3 regions of the Lactobacillus sp. B4005 genome follow, and region 1 is predicted to be linked to each of the others. Evidence: predicted binding sites of a transcription regulator. Region 1 holds the regulator's gene; each other region holds the start of a gene.
The links. Region 1 encodes NrdR, which represses ribonucleotide reductase genes. Its sites were predicted from a motif close to ACACNATATATNGTGT; they were not measured.
Positions count from the first base shown of each region.

Region 2: J3U73_RS09730 (deoxynucleoside kinase) is a predicted target of NrdR. The motif match lies at 1,705-1,720, and genes of this name have one in related genera.
Region 3: nrdJ (ribonucleoside-triphosphate reductase, adenosylcobalamin-dependent) is a predicted target of NrdR. The motif match lies at 3,045-3,060, and genes of this name have one in related genera.

Region 1 is NZ_JAFNOZ010000001.1:866,354-871,286, forward strand. Features, by position in the region: partial or broken gene J3U73_RS04225 (ISL3 family transposase) at 1-150, opposite strand, end outside; gene dnaI (primosomal protein DnaI) at 402-1,295, opposite strand; gene J3U73_RS04235 (DnaD domain protein) at 1,304-2,653, opposite strand; gene nrdR (transcriptional regulator NrdR) at 2,656-3,123, opposite strand; gene coaE (dephospho-CoA kinase) at 3,110-3,727, opposite strand; gene mutM (bifunctional DNA-formamidopyrimidine glycosylase/DNA-(apurinic or apyrimidinic site) lyase) at 3,724-4,554, opposite strand; gene polA (DNA polymerase I) at 4,568-4,933, opposite strand, start outside.
Region 2 is NZ_JAFNOZ010000007.1:10,389-15,321, forward strand. Features, by position in the region: gene amaP (alkaline shock response membrane anchor protein AmaP) at 1-539, shown strand, start outside; gene J3U73_RS09720 (DUF2273 domain-containing protein) at 551-733, shown strand; gene J3U73_RS09725 (Asp23/Gls24 family envelope stress response protein) at 750-1,274, shown strand; gene J3U73_RS09730 (deoxynucleoside kinase) at 1,762-2,412, shown strand; gene J3U73_RS09735 (deoxynucleoside kinase) at 2,425-3,111, shown strand; gene J3U73_RS09740 (amino acid ABC transporter permease) at 3,333-3,974, shown strand; gene J3U73_RS09745 (amino acid ABC transporter ATP-binding protein) at 3,990-4,655, shown strand; gene J3U73_RS09750 (amino acid ABC transporter substrate-binding protein) at 4,645-4,933, shown strand, end outside.
Region 3 is NZ_JAFNOZ010000006.1:9,875-14,807, forward strand. Features, by position in the region: gene proC (pyrroline-5-carboxylate reductase) at 73-837, opposite strand; gene J3U73_RS09275 (aldo/keto reductase) at 864-1,727, opposite strand; gene J3U73_RS09280 (YjjG family noncanonical pyrimidine nucleotidase) at 1,800-2,501, opposite strand; gene nrdJ (ribonucleoside-triphosphate reductase, adenosylcobalamin-dependent) at 3,132-4,933, shown strand, end outside.

The sequences.
Region 1 (4,933 bases):
ATGACAATCAGGACAAGTCGGCAGTTTAAGGTTGCAGCAGGCGACAGTAGTTACTACTGAATCAATCGTTTCAGACTTAAAAGCAAGAAATTCAAGATTAGGGTCTTTAATATTGAGCAAAAGTTTAATACAATTAGATAGAGAGGTCATAAGAAAACTCCTAAATAGATCTGAAGAGTGGTTTCAAAGGATTATATGGACAGAGGACTTAGGGCCTCTTTTTGTGTGCAAAAAAATCCTGCCAATAGAATACCATAGAAACTAAACTAAGATAATCTATCAACAGGATTTAGTATAAAGCCTTTAAAACAAAATAACCGACCAGCTCAACTAACATTGAACTAGTCGGTTATTTTTTTACTTTTAATGCTTAATTTGCAAATAAGCATTTTACAATGTTCTTAACGGCGCCTGTTTGGTCCAGAAACAATGACTTCTTTAGCCAAAGTACGTACACGTTCCATCAATCTGGCAGCCTTAATTGGATCAATAGCATTTTTGGTTTCCTTAAAGTGCTCTTCCAAATCATCCATTGAAAAGTTGGAAGAGAAAAATGTCGGTAGTTGATTATCCATTCTTGATTGCAAAATAACAGCCAAAACTTCATCGCGTGACCACTGGCTCAAATTTTCAGCGCCAATATCATCCATAATTAACACATCACAGCTTGAAATGCGGTTGATTTCCGTCACCAAGCTATTATCATTGAAATGGCTTGATAGGCTAACAATAAAGTTAGGTACATGGATAAAGATGACGTACTTGTTCATCATCGCTAAAGAATTAGCTAAACCAGCCAGGATAAATGTTTTACCGACACCAAAGTTACCTGATAAATACAGGCCTTTTTGATACGCATTCTGCGAATAAGCCGCCAAAAATTGCCCGATCTCAGCCATTGCTTGCTGACGCTGCGGTGTTATTTCCACCTGACTTAAACGAACATCATGCAAGCTGCTAGGCAAATTAATTAGACGCAAGTGCTTTTTAGCTGCAAGTTCACGATCATGTTCCAACTTGCTATTTTCAGGAGCATAAATGATATCAATTGCATTTGTATTCAAGATTAATTTAGGCCGATAACCCTTGGTCACCGGATCTTTTTTATTCTGCTGATCTAGGTAAAATTCGAATAAAGCAGACATGCTTTTATCAATCATTTCAGAGGTGATTTTATCTTGATTTTCACTAATAAACTGTTTAATTTTTGGCTCGGATAGAATCTCGGCCCGAATCTTAGCTACATCAAGATGGTCGGCTTTTTTCTTGTCTAAAAAATTATTGATTGACTTCATTTGTTCACCTACTTCATGCCATTTTGATCTTCAAATTTTTTGAAAAAGTCTTTTAAGTCAGCTGAAGAAACATCGGACTTAACACTAGATTTTTTCTTACTCCAATCGGTACCTTTTTCAACGCGTTTATTTTGCACATAACGGGGGTACTTATCCTTATTTTGCTCCCTTTTTTGCATATATTCAATTGCTTGGGCCCCATCTTTAACACCATGTTGAAGCCAATCATGTAAAATCCGATTAGCCAGGCGGTATGAAATATTCGGTGCACTTTTTAAGCAGGCATAAGTTAAGATATTAAGCAAATCAGCCGGGATTCCCTTTTCATTATATAAACTATCAAGTACTTTATATTCACTGGCATCAACATAATCATGCCGATCCGTCTTCAACCGGTACAAAAATTGAGCTGGTGATTTACTTTTAGCTAGCTGCAATACTTGCTGCTCATTTTTACTCAATTTAGCATTTATCGGTTGATCGTCATTATATTTCTTAGTCTCTTGCTTAATTCGAGCCCTAGTATGAGAGCCGTGAATGCCGCTAGCAATCGCTTGTTTAATTTGCACCATATCCAAGTGATAATCACCGTGAATACTTGTCAGGGCCTCATCGACAAATTCTTGTTCTGTTAGCCCGTAAGTGCGCATTACAGAGCGGATTGCTTCCCGATTACGGTCAATCTCCGTTCCTGGAATCTGGTAAATTTCAAATTGCTGTTTCATGAAATTCCAGTCAACCGTATCATGCTCATTAATAGTAGCTTTGATATTATTGTCTGTTTTATTTTCTTTTGCGGCATATTTGACATCAACTGAAGGCTCAATTGCTTCTTGCTCAGGCAAACGAAAAACTTCCATAAACGAAGCAGAGATATCATCAGCATTCTGCATACCATTAACTTGGTTCTGCTTAGACTTACTTTCACGAGCAAAATCTTTACTTAATTTTTGAAAGGCAGAAATACCAACTTTTTCTTTAAGTAAGCTTGCTAAAAGAGGCGTTGAAAAAAATTCACTGCTGCTAGGGATGCAGGTTAAGCGAAAAATCAGTACTTGTCCCATGATTTCATTATTAAGTAAACGCGTCTGAACTAGGCCAACGCCCTCGAGCTTATGTAAAGCAGAAAATAAGTGCTTAACATCACAGTCAAGCTGTTCTTGCAGAGCATAAATACCCGTTGAGTCCGATAGCATTGCATGCGCATTAAAATCCGCATTTAAACTAAAATATAAGGAAAATGCTAGTGAACCAATCAGCGGCTGATAAAGTTTAACCAGAACTCGCACATCTTCTGGGAAAATATCAACTCGGTTAGCAATAAAAAATGGTTGTTTGGGATTAGGGGTCTCAAACATTTCTAGTTCCCCTTCTCTCGCTTAGCAATCATATCCTCCATTGTTTTCATGAAACTAGACATATCTTTAAATTCACGGTAAATGGAAGCAAAGCGAATGTAAGCAACATCATCTAGTTCAGCCAATTCATCCATCACTAGTTGACCGATTTTCTTCGAAGAAATCTCACTTACTCCCTGCTGTCTAACCTTATTTTCAACGTGATCAACCAATTGCTCGAACTGCGAGCTTGTAATTGGACGCTTTTGACCAGCTGCCATGACACCATGCAAAATCTTTTTCCGGTTAAAAGGTTCCCGGGTATTGTCATTTTTGATTACCAATAATGGTGTTGTTTCAATTCGCTCAAAAGTAGTAAACCGAAAACCACAGTTTTCGCATTCACGCCGTCTTCTAATAGCACGATTTTCATCACTCGGTCGAGAATCAATCACGCGCGAGGCATTTTGCCGACAATTAGGACATTCCATACTGGTCCTCCTTTATTAATTTAAGTAGCAGCTCGTTTAATTTGTCTTCTAGTTCTTTTATTGTACCAGTATTTGTAACAACATAATCAGCTAATTTTTGCTTTTGCGCTAAAGGCATCTGACTATTAATTCGCTTTAATGCTTCAGCTTCAGTTATGTGATTGCGCGCCATCAAGCGTTTTACTTGCATTTTTTCAGGTACAGCAATCAGCAAACTGCGGTCACAATAGCTTAAACCACCTGACTCAAATAATAACGGTGCATCTACTATGATAAGTGGCTCATTTTCCTGTTTATGTTGGCTAATTTTAGTCTCGATTTCTTGAAAAATCAACGGGTGGGTAATTTCATTTAATTTAGCTAAGTCTTTAGGTGAATTAAAAACTAATTTACCTAACTTTGCGCGATCAATTGCTTTATTTGCTGCTAAATACTGATCGCCAAAATAATTAATTACTAAATTGTAGCCCTTTTCACCTATATCTAAAATATGGTGAGCAATTAAATCACTATCAATTACTGGAATATGCTTTTTTATAAAAAAGCTATCAGCTGTACTTTTACCGCTAGCTATTCCCCCAGTAAGACCTAAGACAATGGTCATTGATAATTCACCTGACATTTAGGACAATATGTTGTTCCGCGACCATTTACCTTAATTTTTTCAAGAGGGGTTCCACATCTTGCACATGGTTCACCTTTATGTCCGTATACCCGCAACATTTTCTGAAAGCCGCCAGTTTCACCATTAGCATCCAGATAAGTGTGCACGGTTGTCCCACGCTCAGCAATAGCTAATTTGATCAAAGAATTAATATTGTCATGTAATTGTTTCACTCTGGAAGGTGGAATCTTATTGGCCATACTTAACGGATGAATTCTAGTTAGCCATAAAACTTCATCGACATAAATATTGCCTAAACCGGCAACTACAGATTGATCAAGAAGCGTATTTTTAATATTTTTCTTTTTATGCTTAAGACAATTTGCAAAATAAGCAACCGTGAATTTATGAGAATTAGGTTCAAAGCCCAGTTTACTAATTCCTGTTGTTCTTTTTTCTGTTCCAGTTTTAACTAATTGCATTCGGCCAAATTTGCGGACATCATTATAACGCAAGGCTGTATTATCGGTAAAAGCAAACTGCACGTGATCATGTTTATCTTTCGGTGCAGCCACGTCAACTAGACGATACTTTCCTTCCATGCGTAAATGGGAAACTACAGTTAGGTCATTCGTCAGCCGAATCAATAAATACTTTGCATACCGGTCAATTGCCACCACTTCTTGACCCGTAAGCTTTTGAACGAATTCTGTTGGATCACTAGCAATAATTTTGGGATACCACAGCGTGATTTCTTTAATCGTTTTTCCTTTAATTAAGGGGAGAAGAGTACGGCGAACCGTTTCTACTTCCGGCATTTCTGGCATTTATTATTACTCCTTATTTTGCATCAAACCAATTATGACCGTACCCTGAATCAGCGACAAGCGGAATATCAAGAGTAACGGCAGACTGCATTACCTCTGGGACAATCTTTTTAATTGTTTCTATCTCATCTTTTGGCACATCAAAAATCAACTCATCATGAACCTGAACCACCATTTTAGTCTTAAGGTGTAAGTCATTCAATTTCTTCTGCATATTGATCATCGCAATTTTAATAATGTCAGCAGCGGAACCCTGAATTGGTGAGTTAATTGCAGTTCTTTCCGCAAAAGACCGCACATTATAATTCTTTGCATGAATGTCAGGCAAGTACCGTCTTCTATGCATAATTGTTTCTGCGTAACCTTTTTCGCGAGCAAA
Region 2 (4,933 bases), on a different contig from region 1:
AGTGGTTACTGGTAGTGTTAATGATTTTATTATTACCCTTGCCAATTTACTTTCTATGGGAAACTAGTGGTTTTTGGCAAAAGTATTTAAAGATTAAACTACCCAGTATGGGGACACTAAATCCAGTACTAGAATGGTATTTAATCGTTGTCAGCGCTGTTGTCCTTTTAGTTTTAATTATTAGTTTATTAGTTGTCCTATTTTGGCCTGTTCAAAGGTACTTTATTTTGATTCACAAGCATGACGGACAAGTCAAAGTTACTAGCAAAGCTATTAATGGCTACGTCATGAATTCATTGGCAGAATTGCCTTTTATTAATAAAGTCAAGGTTGATTCAAAACTCACTGATCATAAGATCAACATCAAAATTAGTGGTAATCTTGGGCGCGGTGAAAATGTTAGTGCCCTTCTCGAAAATTACTTAGAAGAGTTAAAGAACAACCTTAACCGGTTATTGGGTATTGAACAGAAGCCAAAGATCAAAATCAAATTTGTTAATTATCAAAACCCCGATAAACCAGAGACGCGCGTTCAATAAAGGAGGCTGAAATGAACGAAATTTTACAAAAACACCTCCCAGAAATATGCGGTGCTGTAATCGGCTTGTTACTAGCATTTTGTTTTTTGGGACTAGGATTTTTTAAAACTATTTTTGTAGTCGTAATGTTAGTAGTTGGTTTTTTAGTCGGACACTATTGGCCCCTGCTGAAAAGTCTTGTAAGTAAACAATAATTGAAAGGAACTTAATATGGTACAAAATAATAATCAAAGTAGTGCAAACAACTCAAGCAGCTCAAAGCAAGAAATTAAGGGCGACTTAAAGTATGACGAAAAAGTCATTCAAAAGATTATTGGTATTGCCCTCTCCGATGTTAAAGGCTTATTGGATGTTAACGGCGGCTTTTTCTCAAACTTAGCTGACAAGATTGTTAACAACGATGATGTTACCAATGGTGTTAATGTTGAAGTTGGTAAAAAGCAAGTAGCAGTTGATATCGAAATTATTGCTGAATACGGTGTTGAAATTCCTAAACTTTATGATGAAATCAGACAAAAGATTTACGACAAGGTTAAGGAAATGACGGGCTTAGACACGGTTGAAGTTAATGTCACCGTTGTTGATATCAAGACTAAAGAAGAACACGAAAAAGATTCAGTCAGTCTGCAAGATCGGATTACCGGTGCAACACAAGATGCCAAGGATAAGATTGGCGAACAAAAAGATAAGGTTGAAGACAAAGTCGAAGATAAAAAAGAAGACCGCGTTAAATAATCACCCTTTAGCAGGATAAGTTTTAAAAAGTGAAGTAGTACACTTAAATGCTACGTCACTTTTTTGGTTTCACGTGAAACGAAGTACTTTTTATCAAAGCAAAATAGCACAAAAGCCGTCTAATTTAGCTGGATTTTTTATGTAGCAATAACTAAATCTACCGCCATTAACAACTAAGATAACCTCTTAAATTTTATACCAGTTATTGCATAAAAATATTGCCAATTTATTACTGTTTAAAAACAAAATAATATACCAAAAATTGACGACTGTTTTTTTAGCACTGCTCAGTTACTTGGTTTCACGTGAAACAATAACTATTGATCTAGATATTGAAAAATATTTGGTTGTACTCAGTAATTTTTTAACTATTTTATACAAAATCACTTGACTTTTTAGTGGCAATTTCAATTAACTTTTTACTTGTATGCCACTATATCTCGTATTAAACTAGATAAGAATCTATATATTGTATTTAAGAAAGAACGTGATTCAAGTTATTGTTTTAAGCGGGCCAATTGGAGCCGGTAAATCCAGTTTAACCAGTATTTTAGCCGAACATTTAGGTACTCAGGCCTTTTATGAGGGAGTTGATAATAATCCAGTTCTTCCTTTATATTACAAGGACATGAAGCGGTACACTTTTTTACTTAATATCTACTTGCTCAATCATCGGTTAGCTCAAATTAATCAGGCAGTCAGAGAAAAAAATAGCGTTTCCGATCGTTCAATTTATGAAGATGCACTCTTTTTCCAAATGAACGCTGAAAGTAAGGTTGCCGACCCTACTGAATTTAAAATTTATGACAGTCTGCTTGAAAATATGATGGAGGATACTCCTGGAAATCCAAGCAAAAAGCCTGACTTATTAATTTACATTCGCGTATCTTTAGACACAATGTTAAAACGCATTGAAAAACGTGGCCGTTCTTATGAGCAAATCAGTACTGATCCTAGTCTGAAAGATTACTACGCACGTTTGATTCGCTACTATGAACCATGGTATGAAAACTATGATGCATCTGCCAAAATAGCAATTGACGGCGATCGGTATGATTTCATCGGCAACGAAGACGCTAAAAAAGAAGTTTTGAACCAGATTGATAATAAATTGCGTGAAATCGGCAATTTGAAATAAAGAAGGAACGTGATGACAGTTATTGTTTTAAGTGGCCCAATTGGAGCCGGTAAATCCAGTCTAACCAGTATTTTAGCTAAATATTTAGGAACTAAGCCTTTCTATGAAAGTGTTGACGACAATCCTGTCTTGCCACTTTTTTATGCTGACCCTAAGAAATATGCATTTTTACTGCAAGTCTTTTTCCTAAATACACGCTTTCGTAGTATCAAAGATGCGCTAACCGATGATAACAATGTGCTTGATCGTTCCATCTATGAAGATGCACTCTTTTTCCAAATGAACGCAGACATTGGCCGCGCAACTACTGAAGAAGTTGACACCTATTATGAGCTTTTGAATAATATGATGAATGAGCTAAAGCATATGCCAAAGAAAAATCCTGACTTGCTTGTTCACATTAATGTTTCTTATGACACAATGCTCAAACGAATTCAAAAGCGTGGCCGACCATACGAACAGCTCAGTTATGACGCAACGCTTGAGGATTATTACAAACGGCTCTTACGTTATTACAAGCCATGGTATGAAAACTATGACTACTCGCCAAAAATGGAAATAAATGGCGATGAACTTGACTTTATGACGGACGAGCACGCTCGCGAAGTTGTTTTAGAGCAAATTGTTGCTAAATTAAAGGAAATGGGCAAGTTGCCTGAATCGTGGGATAAGTCAACGAAAATTGAAATTGATGCCTAAAGATCTAATCGCTTTTCTACTTAAAAGTTAGAGAAGCGATTTTTTTGCCATTTTGCAATGATAGTGCTTAATTAAGCGATATCATTTAAAAAGTCTACAGTCACATGCTTTATCAGAAAAAAACTGTGGTATGCTTGTTCTATGTAACTTTTTCAGGTAATTTTTCACCTAGAATTCAACTAACTCAGCTGAGTTGTACGGCTGCTACAAAGGAGAACACAATGAACTATATTATCTCAATCATGCCTTCTCTATTTTCTGGCGCAAAAATGACGCTAATCCTCTTTATATGGACACTTGTTATCTCTATTCCTCTTGGCATCATTGTCAGCTTAGGCTTAGTCTCACACTTTAAACCATTACGCCTAGTCTTGAAATTTTATATATGGATTATGCGGGGAACGCCGCTGTTATTACAATTAATTTTTATTTTTTACGGTTTGCCAATTATTGGTATCATTTTTCAGAGATACAATGCTGCCCTTTTTGCATTTGTTTTAAACTATACCGCGTATTTTGCCGAAATTTTTCGGGGTGGTTTTCAATCTGTTCCAGCTGGGCAATATGAGAGTGCGCACGTATTGCAATTAACATACTGGCAGACTCTGCGACATATTATTATTCCGCAAGTAAGCAAAATTGTAATCCCGTCAATTGGTAACGAGGTGATTAATCTGGTAAAAGATACCTCGTTAGTGTACGTTATCGGCCTAGGCGAACTGTTACGAGCTGGGAATGTGGCAACTGCACGTGACGTAACCCTTGTTCCATTGGTCTTAGTAGGCATAATTTACTTATTAATGACAGGAATTGCTTCATTTGTATTGAAAAAGATCGAACATAATTACTCTAAATGGAAATAGAGAAAAGGAACTATCATGCTTGAATTAAGAGATATTACCAAAAAATTTGGTTCCCGTGTCATCCTAAACAAATTAAACTTGACTATTCCTGACGGACAGATTTTAGCAATTGTTGGCCATTCCGGTGCAGGAAAAACAACCTTACTGCGCTGCTTAAGCGGTCTTGAAAAAATTGATTCCGGTCACTTCTTCTGGAATAAGCATGAATTTGACCCAGCCGTTCCTAACCAAAAGAGTCAAATTATTGGTGTCGTCTTTCAAAATTACGAATTATTTCCTAATTTGACCGTTAAAGACAACATTACTTTGGCACCTATATTAGTCCGCAAAGAAGACCGTAAATTAGCAGAGCAAAAAGCGCAAGAATTGTTGGAGCAGCTTGACCTGATTGGTAAAGATTCACTTTACCCCTACCAACTTTCAGGCGGTCAGCAGCAACGGGTTGCTATTGCCCGCGCTCTTGCAATGGCTCCAAGGATTTTATGCTATGACGAACCAACATCTGCTTTAGACCCTGCTTTACGTACAAAAGTCGGCGAAATAATCCTTCAGTTAAAACAAGATCATGGTATGACTCAGATCATTGTTACTCATGACATGGATTTTGCCAATCAAGTTGCTGATCGTATTTTTACAGTCAAGGCTTTGGATAACGGAGAAGGCCATGAAAATGAAGACTAAACGATTTCCAGCCCTCATAATTCTAGTTTTAGCACTAGTAATGTTATCTGGGTGCAGTGGCATTTCTTTAAATAAACGAGCTAACACGATCGATAATTGGTCTCATATTAAGCAACGAGGCTATGTTATTGTCGGTGTTGACGATACATTTGTGCCAATGGATTTCCAACAAAAAAACGGTCGGTTAACGGGTTACGATGTCGATTTAGCAAATGCTGTCTTTAAGTTATACGGCTTAAAGGTCAGTTTTCAAACAATTGACTGGTCAATGAATACAA
Region 3 (4,933 bases), on a different contig from region 1:
ATTTATCAGTTTTTGCTTACAAATATTGTTGTAATTTAAATTATAAACTGGCTTTTTCCAAGACATATTTTTTTAATTAGCTGAAGCATTAACTGCTTGAATCAAAGCATTTCTGAATCCTTCTTGTTCTAACTTAACTACACCTCTTATGGTAGACCCACCCGGAGTAGTTACTTCATCTTTTAATTCCTCAGGTAATTTCTTACTAGATAAAGCAAGCTTTGCGGTACCTACCAGCATTTGTTCCACAATTTGGTAGGATTCGGCCCGCTTAACGCCATTTTGGACAGCAGCGTCGCTTAAAGCCTCAATCATCATATTAACATATGCTGGTGTGCAACCTGCAACAGTCCCATAAATTCCTAATAAATCTGCAGGAACGACATAAACACTGCCCATTTGCTCAAACAGAGCTTTAACAGTGTCAATTACCTGTTTCTTTTCTCCGGGAACAAAACTCATCGCTGTAATCCCCTCACCAATTTGAACTGGCGTATTAGGAACAATTTTGACAAAAGAAGAATCATCCGGTAATTCCTGGTTGATTGTAGTAAGATCACCACCACCAGTTGACAAAATGATACCATGATACTTTTGCTCCAGTTCACGAAAAATTGATGTTATAACGGAGCCACCGACAGCCACAATCACTGCCTGGCAGTCGTTAAAAGCAGTATAGTCATCTACTAGGTGCAAATTCAGTTCAGCTGCAACCTTTTGTGCTGACCGATGACCACCGTCAAAAACATAAATTTCTTGACTGGTAGTTTTGCCTTGCAATAAGCCCAAAATAATTGCCTTACCGATTTTGCCAGTTCCAATAAATCCTACTTTCATCATTTATCACCTTAAAATTTATCTTATTAAAAATCAGTGTTATCAGGATCAGTAGCCATTTCTGCTACACCATGTAAATGATCTAAAGCTTGCATATCTTCTTCACTAATTGCGAAATCGAAAATAGCGGCGTTTTCTTTCATTCGATCACGATGAACGGATTTTGGCAATGGTACGAATTGATGTTGTAGCGACCAGCGCAACAAAACCTGTGCGGGAGTCTTATCATAATGCTTGGCAACCTCGATAACAGTTTTATTGCTAAACAAGGCACCTCGCCCTAAAGGACTATAAGCTTCGTTAAGAATCCCTAATTCTTTATTATATGAAGTTGTATCGTTTTGCATGTCGCTTGGATTAAGATAAATTTGATTAACCGCAGGACGAACGGATGCCACTTTTAAAAGTTCATCAAGATGTTCACGCTTAAAGTTGGATACGCCAATAGCACGAATTCTTCCTGCAATTTGAGCTTCCTCCATTGCACGCCAACTTCCAGCATTCATTTCTGCCCAATGGTCACGAATTGCAGCTGGATTAGGCCAATGAATTAAATATAAATCAATATAATCTACACCTAACTTTTCTAGACTATTATTAATTGCCTCAGTGGTTTTCTTATAACCATGCATGTCATTCCACAGTTTCGTAGTAATAAAAAGGTCATAACGGTTAACACCGCTTTCTCTAATTCCCTTACCAATACTTACCTCATTACCATAAGCTGCAGCAGTATCAATCAGACGATAACCTAAATTAATAGCATCCTTAACAACATTTTTTGCAACATCACCATCAGGCGTTTGCCAAGTACCAAGTCCAATAGCTGGAATCTTAACGCCGTTATTTAATTGATAAGTGTCGGAAATAGAATGAATATCAACAGTCATCATTTTCACCTCTTAATTCGTTATCTTTTAGTATATTAAAGTATATATCATTATTACATTAACAGATTTAAACTATTTTGGGAAATTGTTTTTTAAAAGCTTAACAAATTGTGGATAAGTTGTTACTTCATACAACGGATGCAAGTTCATGTTATTTTTTCGATGACGATGATTATACCAAATACTACTAAAGCCATAATTCTCTGCACCTAAAATATCGGACTGTAATCCATCGCCAAAAAAAACTGTATCGCTTGGACCAAACTTGGTCCGTGCAAAGAAATAGTCAAAAATATGGCTATCTGGCTTAGAATAGCCAGCTTCTTCAGAAGTAACAATTAAATTAAAATAGTCTTTAATTCCTGCCAGTTCGAGGCGATGTCTCTGCATAAAAGTTTCGCCATTAGTCAAAATTGTTAATTCAAAATGTTGTTTCTGGGCAAAACGTAAAGTGTCCTTTACTCCAGGCAAAAGCTTATATGCACGAGAAAAATAAGAACGATATTCATTCATAACAGCGAGACCATTAACTTCAATATTAAAAGTATTCTTCAAAAAGTTATGAAAAACCGCTTCACTTAATTCTTGATAAGTAATTGTACCATTTTCAAGTTCCCGCCAAAGTCCCTGATTATAAGAATGATATTGCCGTTGGATTTCATCTGTAAGTTCCCAATGATGTGCATTAAAAAGACTATGAAGAGCAAAATTCTCCGTATCGGCAAAATCAATTAATGTATCATCAACATCAAATATAATCTGTTTGAAATGCAAGTAACTTCACCCTTTCTAGTTATTTCCTAGGAAATAACACATACTAGCATGGAAAACTATTATACCAGTATTTTAGTTATAATGAGAAAATTATGTTTTTCTTAAAATTAAGCAAAAGGCTATCTTATCTTAAAAATGGCGCATATAATTCTTTCATATTTTGATTGGAGGAATAATTAAACATGCTTACTCTTTTATTGATTATTTTTCTAATATGGGCTTTTGTTAAACTGGGGATCGGAACGCTTAAAATTTTATTTTTTTTGCTGGCCTGCGGGCTTATATTTATTTTTTTCATTCACCTGTTGGTTCCGTTAATCATAACAGGGGCAGTAATTTTCATTGCAGTTGCACTCTTAGGTTTTTAAATAATAAATAAATAATTCACTAAGATTAGTTAAGCACGATAAGTAAATTCTAATACTTGTTGTGCTTTTTTGTGTACAGCTATTCCTATATGATTTTTTTTATTTCTAGCGAATCTTACTCCTACATTAATTCGGGTTTTTTGTTCGTGTTTTACAGTAGCATATCCGCTATCAAATACAAGATATTGTGGTATAGTTCTTTCTGTAGCCATACATAATGTATGTGTGGAACATTTGTTAGTTTTTAGGAGCTATTTTACACATGAAAAACACAACAATAAGCTTAGATCAGGCTTATATTGATCAAGTGAAACAAAATATTTCACCTCACTGGGGCGAATTAGGCTGGGTTACCTACAAGCGGACCTATGCTCGGTGGCTTCCACAAGAAAACCGGTCCGAAGAGTGGGATGAAACCGTCAAACGCGTGGTTGAAGGAAACATTAACCTTGACCCGCGCCTTGCAGACTCACCTTCTGAGAAAGTCATCACCGAATTAACTAATGAGGCCCGTGAATTATACCGGCTAGTTTACGGGCTTGCCGCCACTCCATCTGGACGTAATCTTTGGGTGTCTGGAACTGATTACCAAAAGCGCAACGGTGATTCATTGAACAATTGCTGGTTTATCGCAATCCGACCACAAAAATATGGTGACAGTCATATTGTTCCTGCTTACTTATCTAAGGATCAACAAGCTGTTTCAATGCCTTTTTCTTTTACTTTCGATCAACTTATGAAAGGTGGCGGTGTTGGTTTTTCTGTCGTAAAAGAAAATATTGCCAAAATTCCACCAGTTGATCAAAAAGTTGATTTAACGGTTGTAATCGATAAGACGAGCACTTCTTACAAAGACTCAGTTAAGTTGGGTGCAACTGACAAAGCAACTTGGAAAAAGCAAAATGACGGTGCTACCGATTACGTTTACTACAAGCTGCCCGATACTCGCGAAGGCTGGGTTTTAGCCAATGCACGTCTAATCGATATGCACTTTAACCAAACCAATCCTGAAAACAAGCAAAAGCTAGTTTTGGATATCAGTGATATTCGACCTTATGGCGCCAAGATTCATGGTTTTGGCGGAACAGCTTCAGGACCAATGCCACTAGTAGAAATGGTTTTTGAAATTAATCAAATTATTAATGATCGGGTTGGCGGTCACCTAACTTCCGTTGATGGCACCGATATCTGCAATTTAATCGGTAAAACCGTTGTTGCTGGCAATGTCAGAAGATCAGCAGAATTGGCGCTTGGTTCAAATGATGACCAGGACTTCATCACAATGAAACAGGATAAAGATAAGCTCTATCATCATCGCTGGGCTTCTAATAATAGTGTCGCAATCAACGCTGAATTTAATGATTATGAGCCTATCGCCAATGGTATTCGGGAGAATGGTGAGCCGGGAATTGTTAACCTTGATTTATCGCGCAATTACGGCCGTATAATTGATGGCTATCAAAAAGACATTGATGGCGAAGTCGAGGGAACCAATCCGTGTGGTGAGATCTCGCTTGGAAATGGCGAGCCATGCAACCTATTTGAAGTTTTCCCTTATATCGCTGAAAAACAAGGCTGGAATCTTCAAGATGTCTTCAAGCTGGCCGCACGCTACACCAAGCGCGTAACCTTTAGTGCCTACGACTGGGAGATTTCTCGCCAGATTATTTATAAAAACCGGCGTATCGGTGTTTCCATGTCAGGAATTCAAGATTGGCTCTTAAATGATCTAGGCCACCGGGTTGTTACCGGCTTTAAGGATGAGGTCGATCAAGAAACTGGTGAAAAAATCAAGGTGCCGATCTACGATCCTAAAGGAATCAAAATGGTTACTTCTGCATATCAAGCCGTTGTTGATGCAGACAATGAGTATAGCAAGGCGCTGCACTGCGAGCCATCAATTAAGCATACTACTGTTAAGCCATCAGGAACTGTAGCTAAACTTGCAGGGGCATCTGAAGGAATGCACTTCCACTATGCTGGCTATTTAATTCAGCGAATTCGTTTCCAAGCTTCCGATCCATTATTAAAAGCATTAGCAGCTTGCGGCTATTATTCTGAACC